3 regions of the Heyndrickxia sp. FW510-T9 genome follow, and region 1 is predicted to be linked to each of the others. Evidence: riboswitches for the same ligand, from Rfam matches in the RefSeq annotation. Region 1 holds a riboswitch; each other region holds the start of a gene.
The links. A riboswitch is a leader RNA that binds a small molecule or an ion and turns the genes downstream of it on or off. The one in region 1 is predicted to bind thiamine pyrophosphate.

Region 1 (4,294 bases):
GAAAAATACATGGTCACGGCTATTCCAATACCTCCAATAAGTGCAAGAAAAAAACCTATTAAAACTTCTCTTAGTGTTGCTCCTAAATGAACGACAAATAATTCATGTGGGTAATGTATCATCATTTGCACAATCGATATAGGTGTTGGAATGATAAACGAGGGGATTCTACCTGAATGTACGAGATACTGCCAAATCAACAAACAAAGAATGGAAACGATGATAAATAAACCGTATTGTTGTCTAAAACGTTTAAACCAGTCCATCTGTAATCCTTCTCTCTAGTTCTTGACGATATTCAACCATTTCTGTTGTATAAATCATCTCTGCTTCTCTCGGTCTAGGTAAATCTACTTTGAATTCCTCCACTCCTTGTTGTGGATGAAGAATAAGAATTCTATCACTTAAAAGAATCGCTTCTTCTAAGTCGTGTGTAATAAAAAGAATCGTTTTGTCGAGTTCTTGCCAAATAGAAAGCAGCCATTTTTGCATATCCCGCTTTGTAAAAGCATCCAGCGCTCCGAATGGTTCGTCTAATAACAGTACTTCTGACCCTGTCAAAATGGTACGCAAAAAAGCGATACGTTGCTTCATTCCGCCAGAAAGCTGTTTAGGTAACGCATTTTCCCATTCTGTAAGTCCCGTTTTCTGAAGCCAGTCTCTTACTTCTTCCTTTGTATAAGAATTTCCCTTTCGAATTTCTGAACACAGCATTAAATTTTCTAATACAGTCCTCCACGGAAGAAGTAAATCTTGCTGTGGCATATATCCGGAGCTTCCAGGAGTCGGAATCACTCCATTTATCAAAATTTGTCCCATCTCCGGTTGAAGCAGGCCGGCGATTAGTTTTAAGATAGTGCTTTTGCCTGAACCGCTTTTTCCTATTAAACTAACAAACTCTCCTTTTGATACCGTTAAAGAAAAATTGCTAATGATTGGATTATGTTCATAGGTAAAAGAAACCTTATCCAATTGAAGTGTCATTTTACTGTTTCCCTTCTTGAAAAGCTCTTTTTTCCATCTACCTAGAATGAATATGTATAAGAAAGGATTCTTCTATAACGGCCAATCTTGACCGTTATAAAGCATCTCCCAAAATAAATATTCATATTTTGATGTAGTTTGAAAATGATTTTCCAGTACAGCTAGTTCCTCCTCTGATTTCCCTAAAGTTATTTCGTCTAATAACTCGATTAACCAAAGGGCAATGGAACCGAATTGATCGGAGGAATATGTTTCAATCCAAGTTTTATACGGATTATGTTCCAACCCAGATCCATATTGTTTTTTTAGATGCTTTCCTATTTCCCAATAATCCCACGCACAAGGCAGCAAACATGAAATTAACTCCGCAAGCGTTCCATTTTGGGCAACACTAGACATATAACTCGTATACGCTAAATTGTTTGGAGTCGGTTTTGTTTGCTCCAGTTCTTCCACTGTAACGCCAAACTGACTAGCATATTCCCGATGTACATTCATTTCAAAATGTAGAATGTTATGTAATAGGTGAGAGAACTTTGTCATTGATACAAGATCATTTGCTTTTTGAACACCAATGGCATAGAGCTTTGCATATTGGATCAAATATACATAATCTTGTTTCATATATTCTTTAAACAATTCTTTTGAAAGTGTCCCACTCCCTATTCCTTGTACAAACGGATGCTGGTGATTTTGATTCCAGATTGGTTGAACATTATGAAATAACCTTTCGGAAAAAGTCATTTTTCATCGCTCCTTCCTGTGAATTAAAGCTCACGATTGAAAATGCTATATTTGCGAATAAATCCTTGAAGTGCTTGATTCTTCAGCAACACCTTTAAAACAATTATTCCAATAACCGCACCTCCAAAAGAACTAACGATAAATGCCGGGATAAATCCAAAAACAGCTACCTTTTGACCAAGGATAAGTGTGGCTAGCGGATAGCAACAAATAGCACCAATAATACCAGTCCCTACTACTTCACCAGCAAATGCCCACAAAAGCTTTTTCGTTTTCATGAACAAAATTCCGGATAAGAAGGCACCAATCATACTTCCTGGAAAAGCGAAAATCGAACCTGTCCCCGCCATGTTCCGAATTAGGGATACAATAAATGCCTGTGCAACAGAATACATCGGTCCTAAGAGAACTGCCGTTAAAACATTTGCCATGTGCTGAATAGGAAATATCTTTGCAAAACCAACTGGAATATACACCATATTGCTAGTTAATGTGGTGATGGCAATGATCACACAAGTTAATGTCATTTTTTTTACCTTACTCATAATAAAGAACTCCTCCATTTTGCTTATTAAAATTTAAAAACATTTTTAACGTCTTATGCGTACACGTTCACATGTATTCATAAGGCTATAAATCAACAATAATCACTAATATGGGAAAAAAAACCGCTTTCTAATAAGAAAGCGGTTTTAATCTAAGTTGTATAAACCAACATCAATCGACCGCTTCCCTACGCCAGTACTATCTGGATCAGGTCCAAAGGGTTTCAATCCAACGATTTCTCTCAGCCACTCGGCTCCCCTAGCAAATATTAATATTTAATTGGAATGCGCAAAAAACCCGCCCTTTTTCACGCAAGGACGGGTTGCATTTACAATGATAAAAAGAATGTTATCGTTATAAAATCATGCACTTCCTTACGCCAGCACTAACTGGATCAAGTTCAAAGGGTCCAGATCATATCCGTCTCAGTCTATTCAGACTCCCCTAGTGATCAAATATTCATTTATATACATATAGTAGCACATATTTTAGAAAAGAAAAGAACAAATTTTATTATATTAGTAAAATAACCATGGGTGATAAGGTGATCATCAATCTTTTAGATCTTTCTTTCATAAATTTAGTTGAAATTTGAGTAGTTTGTTTCCGTAATTCTACTTCTTTCATGATAACACTCCTTTCATATTTTTTATATTCATTCAAATTTGTTGGTTTAATGCAACTTATTAGTTTATAATATCCAAAATCCAACATATTGTTCACGAAATTTGCAATATTATTTCCTCAATTATTTGCATTGTACCAACTTCATTTTGCAAAGGTTAAGCACCATAAGAAAACTAGCTAAGTTCATTGCTCTATTCATTACTATAAAAACAAAAAAAGCCAGTTTCGCTTAGAAACTAGCTTGGTTCATTATGTAAGGAGCCGCCTTTGCCGTAATTTAATGATAAGAAAGTTTTAAACCACCACTCCTCAAAGTGGGTGTTCTCAGAAACGTTTCTGCGTGTCCTCCATGTCGTATAGACAAAGGCCTGTCATTCCCGTTCCGATATTAAACTCCCTGTTACAGCTCAAAGGTTAAAACTTTATTATGATTACGTACAACGCAGCTTGTGTTATTATATTACTCCCCTTTTGATAAAAAATCAAATGAAAGGTTTTCCACTCAATTTTTAATAATGAATCGGAAGTCTTTGAACTTGCTGAAACCCTTGTGTCTTTTTAAGGATATAAAGTTTGTACGTAGATTTCCGCTCTAGGCACTTGCTTCTGCGGGAAGGGATGGAGCTCCTCGACGTTACCGCCTGTGGGGTCTCCCACTTCCCTCTTTTTCCTGCAGGACCTCAGATTGTTAAAGTTAAATTACGCTAAAAAAGCAAAAACTTTACGAAGACAGCCAAATAAAAAATGAGCTTGAGATAATCTAGCTCATTTTGATATCCGATTAATTTTTCGTAACGTTGAATTTTATATATTGCTGTATTTATCAACCGTAATTATAAAGCAGTCATGTTAGCGAAGTCCCTTTTAAATTCACAATAACTATCCTAAAGACAATTATTTTTGTAAGAATTAAATTTAAGAAAATAATGCGTTTATTCACGAAAATGAACGAGGAAAGTGTCACGATTCGGGGATTTATGTCTCTTCGTTTACTTAATTGGATAGTAATTTTCCTCTTAATCTTGACATTTCCTTATCCATTAAGAAAGAAGTTTTAGCAAGCTCTATGAGCTGATTTTTAGCTTCTTCAGGTATAGTCTCGCCTTGATATTTATAGTTTAGTTTATGTTCCGTGGATGCCCAAAAATCCATAGCGGATGTACGAATTTGTAATTCTGCAGGAACCCATAATATTTCTTTGGACAGGATGACTTGAGTTTCTACAATCAGGTGCAGACTTTTATATCCACTCATTTTTGGGTCCTGAATATAATCCTTTACGCGTATCACTCGAATGTCTTCACGTTGCTCAATATGCTCCTTTAGCATATACACGTCTTCAATAAAACTTGTTACAATTCTAACACCCGCAATATCTCTTATTTCATTCCTT
Region 2 (4,294 bases), on a different contig from region 1:
CCTAAATTTCTATCTTCGTTTGTTAATGGAATCCCAAAACGTTTGGCGGCATCCATTCCTTTATTTATCCCTATTTCATTTAAGAGCCATACCGCTGGTAAATTGATAGAATTTTCAACCGCTTTATACATAGGAACTTCTCCGAGATACTGCCCATTATAATTTTTTGGAGCATAATCTCCGAAGGTCATTTTCTCGTCCTTCAAAGAGGAATTTGGTGTATACCCTTCTTCTAATGCTGGGGTATACACCACTAAAGGCTTGATGGTAGACCCTGGTTGTCTTTGCAGCTGAGTTGCACGGTTAAAGCCACGGAATACTTTCTGGCCTCTCCCCCCTACAAGGGCTCTTACTCCACCCGATTTCGGATCCAGTAAAATCCCTCCGCTTTGTACTAAATCTCCGCCTCGTCCCGCTGGAAATAACGAATCATTTTGGTATACATGCTCAAGTCCGGATTGAATGTTTTGATCCATTTCCGTATATATGCGATATCCTCGTGTTAAAATATCATCTTGTGTCAACCCGTAAAGATTGGTTGCTTCATTTAATACTGCATCAACATAATAAGGATATTTGCCTTTTAAAGGATCTCCTCCTCTATCTTTTAAAACTAATTTCTCGTCAACTGCCTGTTTGTATTGCTCATTAGTAATGTAACCATATTGTTTCATAGCTCCCAAAACAACATTTCTACGTTGTATTGCACGGTCCATATGATGGTATGGATCCAATGCAGATGGTGCATTGATGATTCCGGCTAATGTAGCAGCCTCACTCAAATCAACATTTTGTACATCTTTTCCAAAATACGTTTTAGCTGCATTTTGAACACCATAAGCGCTATGCCCGAAATAAATTTGGTTTAAATACATTTCCAATATTTCATCTTTGGAATAATACTTTTCAATTTTAATCGCTAAAAATAGCTCTTCAATTTTACGTCTATATGTTCTTTGAGGTGAAAGAAGTGCATTCTTCGTTAACTGTTGGGTAATCGTACTTCCGCCAGCAGTAACACCACCAGCCGCAATGTTTTTAAAAAAGGCGCTTGTCATACCTCGAAGATCGAACCCACCGTGATCATAGAATCGATGGTCCTCAATAGAAACAACGGCATTTTTCAAATTATCCGGCATTTGTTTTATAGCGACCCCTTCTGTTCGATTAGCTGAAATTTTACTAGCAAGATCACCATCTTTATCATAAATACCCGTAGATTGTGATAGTCCTTTTTTCAATAAGCCCACATTAACCGTACTCGCAAAATAAGTAAAGAAACCTAAAAAACCTAACACAAAAAGTGATAGGGCCAAAAGCATTATTTGATTCATGTGTGCTTTTTTCCATAACCGTTTTACAGCTGACCAAAATTGCTGTAACCGTTCCATGTTGTTCCCTGCTTTCTTTATTTCATTTGGAATATAAATCTCCATACCAATATTTTCAAATATGATATAACTCTTGTTCTATGCTAAAGGATATTATGGAACTAAAAAAAAATCAACGAAAAATTTAAAAGAGGAAGCGCATTGCCCATCGGCGTACGGATTTCGTAGTCTTCGACTGAGATAAAGGAAACATAAAGAGGTAGTTCACGAGCTATTGAAATTGGCACTTCAAATTTCACCGAGTGAAATTAGTATTACCAATTTCACCTGATGTTGACTTATCGTAGGGAGGAGACGGAGAAATACGCTAGCTGATAGGGGTTGGAGCTAGATCCCAATCTATTTGTAAATAGTTTTATTTTAAAAAATAGAAGGAAAGGGATACCCTTTCCTTCTATTTTTTAATTCCTCTTAAAATAAGTCTTGGTGATATTATAAGAATAAAAATAACTAATATAACACTTAGAATAAAGCTTGGGAGCAAATAACCTCCATTATAAAGGAAGGAATAAATTCCTACTGGCTGTCCTTTTGGTGCATAGTTCCCGAAAAAGACAATACCCGTATAAAAATGAACGGCAAATCTAAGCAAGCTTCCAATAAATATCCCAATAACAGAAAATGTAATCCACTTTACTTTGTTAGAATCGATTAATCCATTACGGACTTGGCTTGCAAATATACCCGCAAAACCAATTACTGTAAACGCAACAAAATAATCTAAGATACCTTGAGTTACGGTATAAATTTTCGGGAATCCCGCTACGAATTGTAGTAGACCTAAAAGAAATCCGGTCAATAATCCGCCCTTTACTCCCCATCTAAAAGCCATAATAAAAACTGGAATCATCGCTAATGTGATAGATCCACCTTCTGGCCAAATTGCTTGACAAATTAAACCTGAAACAAGGTCTAACAAATAGGCAAGTGCACCTAGTACTGCAACTTCTACAAGAAATAACGTCTTTCTATTCACTTTTTTCCTCCCCATTTCCCTATATAATAAATTTTCAACTGAATTTCCCTAAATAGGGACTGGGAAAGATAAACCTCTGTATTGTTTTTGATAAAGGCTGTTTTCGTAAAGTTTGTTGTTTTTGAAAATAAACAATGGACCGTTCCTTTCCACGTTTATAATATTATTAAAAGCAACAATTCTTTAAAAAAGAGCCTTCATAAAAAAAAGCAATACAGGACGGTTTTTAGGAAAGTCCTTGTATTGCTTCATTCCATCAAACCACAGTCCCTGCGCTAGCATTATCTAACAGGTTCATAGGGTCAGAACTCATTCGTTCACTCTCAGCCATTATTGGCTCCCCTTGTGGGAATATTCATATTGTCATAATGACTATACTACGAAATTATTTTTTTGACAATACATTCAATTTACTACTTAACTAATAGGTTTAATAAAAAGTTTGGAAAGTTTTTGATAATTTTGATATATTTAAATTAAATTTTCTTTTTTAAAACTAATGCATTGGAGGTGACAAAAATGATTCCGTTAAAGGATGTTATTTCTGATTTTCTAGAAGGACGTCGAGATGTACTATTATCCATATGGAATAATGAAAACCGCATAAATGAGAATGATCCATTTAAGGAAGCTATGCCTCTCAATGGAAGAACTATGTATGATATCGTAGTACAATCGATCACAAAAAGTAAGAGTCAAATTGATGATCTTTTGCAGCCATTGGCTAAAAAGCTTGCAGAGGAAAGAAGAATCGCAAATATTAATATTGGTGAATTTGTGTTCAATGTAAATATTGGCAGAGCGATTATTTTCAAAGATTTATACTGCCAATATCCACTTTGGAACGAGCTGCTTCCTGCCATTGACCAAATAAATTATACATTCGATCAATTACTATATTATACGGTATCCTATTATTCCGAAATGCAAGATACGATTATTAGGGAAAAAAGCCAGTACATCAATACCACTCATCAAGATCGACTAACACTTCTTGGACAAATGACGTCTAGTTTTGTTCATGAATTTCGCAACCCACTAACATCTATTCACGGATTTGTTCAATTATTAAAAGCAGACTATCCAAGACTTCCTTATTTGGACATCATATATAACGAACTGGAACAATTAAAGTTTAGTATCTCCCAATTTCTAATGCTTTCCAAAAAGGAAATTATCGAAAATGAAAAAACAACAGTTCAGCTCAATGATTTAATAGAACAAGTAGTATCATTTTTATATCCTCGAATATTAGAAGTAAATGTAGATGTGCAAAAAGTATACAAAAAAAATTACAGTATCCAAGGCTATCATGATGAAATCAAACAAGTTCTTATCAACATTATTTTTAATGCGATAGATGTCCTACTTAATATTAATCACCCAATCATTCAAATACGATTGGATGAACAAGATCAATTTATAACTTTAGAAATCGCCAATAATGGACCTAAAATCCCCGAAAGCTTAATAGAGCATATTTTTGAACCATTTGTATCCCAGAAGAAAACAGGGACTGGCTTAGGATTATATGTTTGCAAAAATACTATAGAGAAGCATGGTGGTTTGTTAACATGCGACTCGACAGATGATTGGACTGTATTTAAGATACTTCTTCCATATACATAAAAAATGATATTGTACAATATCTATACATATGGCTGTTTTCTTATGAATTTTTGGTTTTCGCAAATCGTTATAAATACTAATCTAGAGTATCTTCGGGGCATCTTTTTTTTATAGTTCATTCATTTTAACCTAGATACGATTGTTATCTAGAGCTTAAGTATACAAGAGCAATAAAGTATAAGAAAAGAACCTTACATATAAAAATATACCAATGAAGCCCTCCCATTTTTTTGGGCGAGCTCCATTGCGTTTATTTATTACCAGAAGAGAAAAGGTAAAAAGGCTAAAGCACCTATAG
Region 3 (4,294 bases), on a different contig from region 1:
CCACATCATTCAATTGAACACCTGTTTCTTCCATTATTTCTCTTAGTACACTTTCTTTCGGTTCTTCCCCTTTTTCAATCTTTCCGCCGACACCGTTCCATACCCCCATCCACGGTGATTTCACACGGTTGAGCATAAGAATGTGCTCTCCTTTTTTAATAAAGCAAATAGTATATTTGTACTCCATGGGTATCTCCTCCATTCATAAACTATTTTTTCTTCATTATAGCAAAAACGAGAGCAGGGATACCCGCTCTCTTGTTCCGTGCTATTTAACTTGTTGCCACAAGCTTTGCGCCGCTTGCGTAATGTCGGAAGCCTGACTGATTGCGGTGATGACAGATACCCCATCCGCACCAGCCATTATAACCGAATTCGCATTTTCCACTGTAATACCGCCGATTCCTACCATAGGAATCGTAATACCCTTCTTTCGGAAGTGTTGAATATGCCCTGTTCCTTGAACTGCTTTCGCATCTTCCTTTGTTTTAGTAGGAAAAATCGGTCCTACTCCAAAATAATCTGCACCTGCCTCTAGCGCCAACACTGCTTCTTCCATCGTATGAACGGATACACCTAGAATCATATCCCCAATCTTGTTGCGAACGTTCTCTACAGGTTCATCTTCTTGGCCAATATGTACCCCGTCCGCCTGTAAGGAAATCGCTAAATCAATATCATCATTCACAATGAATGGGATCTCATGTTCTTTGCAAATTGCTTGAAGTTCTTTTGCAAGCATAAATTTTTCGTCACCTGTTAAAGCATCGTGACCTTTTTCGCGAAATTGAAATAAGGTAATCCCTCCAGCAATGGCTTCCTTAAGTACACTTACAGGACTTTTATTGCAATTGGGACTGCCCATAATAAAATATAGTTTTAATATATCTCTTAACCTATCTGTATTGATTCTTGTCATTTAATCAAACTACTCCTTTTTTTATACGCCCAATGATTCGTTGGGCCGTGTCCGTTCCCTAGTGGGAAATTTTCTTCAATTGCAGCTTGGATAAAATCCTTTGCTGTTGCAACCGCCTCATACACCTTTTTGCCTTTAGCAAGTTCCGCAGTAATAACTGCCGAAAACGTACAACCCGTTCCATGAGTATTTTCCGTATTAATTCTTTTTGATTTTAAATAAGTAAATTCACTACCATCGTAAAAAAGATCTACTGTCTCTAATGGATCCGTGTCATGTCCGCCTTTAATGACAACATTTTTTACGCCTAATTCTATGAATCTTTTTGCCGCTTCTTCTTTATCTTTTGTTGTTTTAATTTCCATGCCGATGATGACTTCCGCTTCTGGAATATTCGGAGTGATAATCAATGAAAGCGGGATAAGCATTTGTTTTAAAGCCGATACTGCTTCCTGTTGCAATAATGAGGCTCCTCCTTTTGCAATCATCACAGGGTCAACGACAATATTTCTCCAATTGTTTATGGCAATTTGCTCAGAAACTGCTCGGATTATTTCGGCATTAAACAACATTCCTGTTTTCAATGCATCTACTCCGATATCAGCGGCTACCGATTTAATTTGCTCCACTACTGCTTCGGTAGATATAGGAAATACCGCTTGAACATCTAATGTATTTTGAGCCGTCAAAGCTGTAATTGCCGACATCCCATATACACCAAGCTCTTGAAAGGTTTTTATATCGGCCTGTATGCCTGCCCCTCCGCCACTATCTGAACCTGCTATTGTTAATGCTTTTCTCATCTATTGCACCTTCCCTTATCTTTTTTCCACTGAAGTCTTTTCGATAATGTCTTGTTCGGAAACAAGTGAAAGTTGGTTAAGAAATTCGATTTGAAAACTGCCGGGACCTTTTTCAGTTGTTTTGTCTGCTGCCAATTCAGCAGCAATTCCATAAGTTGATACTGCAGATACCGCTGCAATGATTAAGTCCTTTTCGATTGCAGCAAATGCACCAATGACAGATGTTAGTAAACAGCCTGTTCCTGTCACTTTCGTTAAAATAAAATTTCCGTTTCGAATAATATATGTAGACTGGCCATCCGTGACGATATCTTCTTTTCCAGTTACAGTGATTAATGTTTGCAGTTTCCTAGCAGCAGAAATGGCAAGATCAATGCGGTTTCCATGAATTTCCCCCGCATCTACTCCTTTCACAACTGCCTCTACTCCTGAAATATTTGCTATTTCAGCGGCATTCCCTCTTATAATAGATATTTTCACTTCACCAATGATGCGTTTTGCCATCTCGGTTCGATACGGTGTTGCACCCGCTCCAACCGGATCAAAAATTACTGGAACTCCATTGGCATTAGCAGATTTCCCTGCAATAATCATCGACTCCACCGCCGCTGAATTTAATGTTCCCATATTCAAAACTAGCGCACCGGCTATTTTTGCCATGTCCGCCACCTCTTCAGGTGCATAGGCCATCACAGGAGATGCACCTAATGCCAAAAGTCCATTGGCTGTAAAATTTGTCACTACCACATTCGTAATATTATGAACAAGCGGATTTTCCTTTCTTACCGTCTGTAAAGCGTTACTTATTATCATTTTATCCATTGTTGCTCCTCCTTTTAGTTAAATGCAAAAAAGCCAGATCCATATATGGACCCGGCATCATTAGTAAGAGTAAAAGAATCAAAACTCCACTACTTTCCTCCGCTGGTATAACCCAGATCAGGTCCAAAGGGTTAAAAAACTTACTGTTTTTCTCTCAGCCCAAACACAGGGCACCCCTAGTAGTCATCTTATATATTCTTTTTTATCATCATAGTCCCCAAACATAAATATGTAAAGAAATTTTATTGGTGCCTGATACCAAAAGAAGGAATATTGTGGTATGTTGTCAAAAATTAATAGTATATATACGATTATGTGGAAAGTGGTTGATGCTATGAGTACCGAATTGGAACAAATTGGGCAAAAAATTATGGATAATTGTATATTATTAGCGAATAAGTTGCAGGACAAACAAAGAGATGATGAGAAAATTGCTATGCTTAAACATCTCTCAAATATCCAAGATAGCTTCTTTCACTGTCTAGGCTATTCTTTGTATCATGATGAAAATTCCTCATTTACAAAACTAAATGAGTGGGTTGATTTACACCTAGAACAGACTCATTTATTCTATAAACAATTACGAAAACAATCCCTTTTTCCAAGTCATTATTATAAGTCGGTAATTATGGATTTTTTAGAAGAGGAGCTAGAATCGAGTAACATTTCTCCACATGTTCTAATTCAAGTTATCAAAAAAATAGATATGCTTATTCAATATACTTCCAATACTTTTTCCAATCGAATGAAGCCATATATAATAAAAGAACTGCGTAAATATGCTTCATCTCTTGCAGAAGAAAATTTAACTCTCCGTGAACTAAATGAAGTAAAAAATGCATTAAAAGAGGCTACAATTCTTGTCATTACCGATAATAAAGATAACATAAAATATGCTAATAAAAAGTTTTGTCAAATTACTGGATACAATGAGAAAGAAGTGATTGGTCAAAATCATCATAACCTATTAAATTCCGGTTTCCATCCAAATGACTTTTATAAAACAATTCGGGATCATATTAAACAAGGCATCATATGGAAAGGAGAAATCCGAAATAAAGCAAAGGATGGCAGCTTTTATTGGGTGGATTGTACGATTGTTCCTTTTAAGGACCGTAACGGGAAAACCTTTCAACAAATTGCTATTCAACATGATATAACGGAGCAAAAAAGTACCGAGGAAATGCTACAAAAGACGGAAAAATTATCACTGGTAGGCGAATTGGCGGCTGGCATAGCTCATGAAATTCGTAATCCACTGACCACTATTCGAGGTTTTGTACAAATTCTTGATCGTTTCTCAGAAGAAAAGAAATTTCTTTATTCTAAAACTATTCTGGAGGAAATCGATCGGATTAATTTCATCGTTAGCGATTTTATGGTATTCGCAAAACCACATACTGTTCAATTTAAAGAATGCAATCTTAGTGAAACAATAGAAACCGTCGTTCATTTACTAACTGCTGAAATGGCTATGAAAAACGTAGAAATTATGAAGTCATTTCAGCAAAAAGAAATTTTTGTATACGGTGAGCGCAATCAATTAACACAAGTATTTTTAAATTTTCTCAAAAACGCTATTGATGCATTACCAAATGGGGGTAAAATTAATATTACAAGTTCAATATGCGCAGAAGACGTAATGATTTCTATCCAAGATAATGGAATAGGGATGTCCAAAGAACAAGTGGATAAAATTGGAGAAGCCTTTTATACTTCAAAAGTAAACGGGAATGGTCTAGGCTTAATG

Region 2: it holds a riboswitch for thiamine pyrophosphate, as region 1 does, so the genes downstream of both, thiT (energy-coupled thiamine transporter ThiT) here and thiW (energy coupling factor transporter S component ThiW) in region 1, are expected to answer to the same signal.
Region 3: it holds a riboswitch for thiamine pyrophosphate, as region 1 does, so the genes downstream of both, thiM (hydroxyethylthiazole kinase) here and thiW (energy coupling factor transporter S component ThiW) in region 1, are expected to answer to the same signal.

Annotation. Positions count from the first base shown of each region.
Region 1 covers NZ_JBYSWK010000047.1:3,164-7,457, reverse strand. The annotation lists gene AC3WJF_RS18430 (ABC transporter permease) at 1-266, opposite strand, end outside; gene AC3WJF_RS18425 (ABC transporter ATP-binding protein) at 253-984, opposite strand; gene tenA (thiaminase II) at 1,057-1,728, opposite strand; gene thiW (energy coupling factor transporter S component ThiW) at 1,752-2,273, opposite strand; TPP riboswitch at 2,442-2,544, opposite strand; TPP riboswitch at 2,629-2,730, opposite strand; RNA gene ssrS (6S RNA) at 3,156-3,353, opposite strand; gene AC3WJF_RS18405 (GTP pyrophosphokinase) at 3,895-4,294, opposite strand, start outside.
Region 2 covers NZ_JBYSWK010000025.1:27,761-32,054, forward strand. The annotation lists gene AC3WJF_RS13660 (transglycosylase domain-containing protein) at 1-1,391, opposite strand, end outside; gene thiT (energy-coupled thiamine transporter ThiT) at 1,786-2,367, opposite strand; TPP riboswitch at 2,617-2,721, opposite strand; gene AC3WJF_RS13670 (histidine kinase N-terminal domain-containing protein) at 2,887-3,996, shown strand; gene AC3WJF_RS13675 (hypothetical protein) at 4,254-4,294, opposite strand, start outside.
Region 3 covers NZ_JBYSWK010000061.1:7,439-11,732, reverse strand. The annotation lists gene AC3WJF_RS20405 (NUDIX hydrolase) at 1-187, opposite strand, end outside; gene thiE (thiamine phosphate synthase) at 269-919, opposite strand; gene thiD (bifunctional hydroxymethylpyrimidine kinase/phosphomethylpyrimidine kinase) at 916-1,722, opposite strand; gene thiM (hydroxyethylthiazole kinase) at 1,738-2,544, opposite strand; TPP riboswitch at 2,622-2,732, opposite strand; gene AC3WJF_RS20385 (ATP-binding protein) at 2,825-4,294, shown strand, end outside.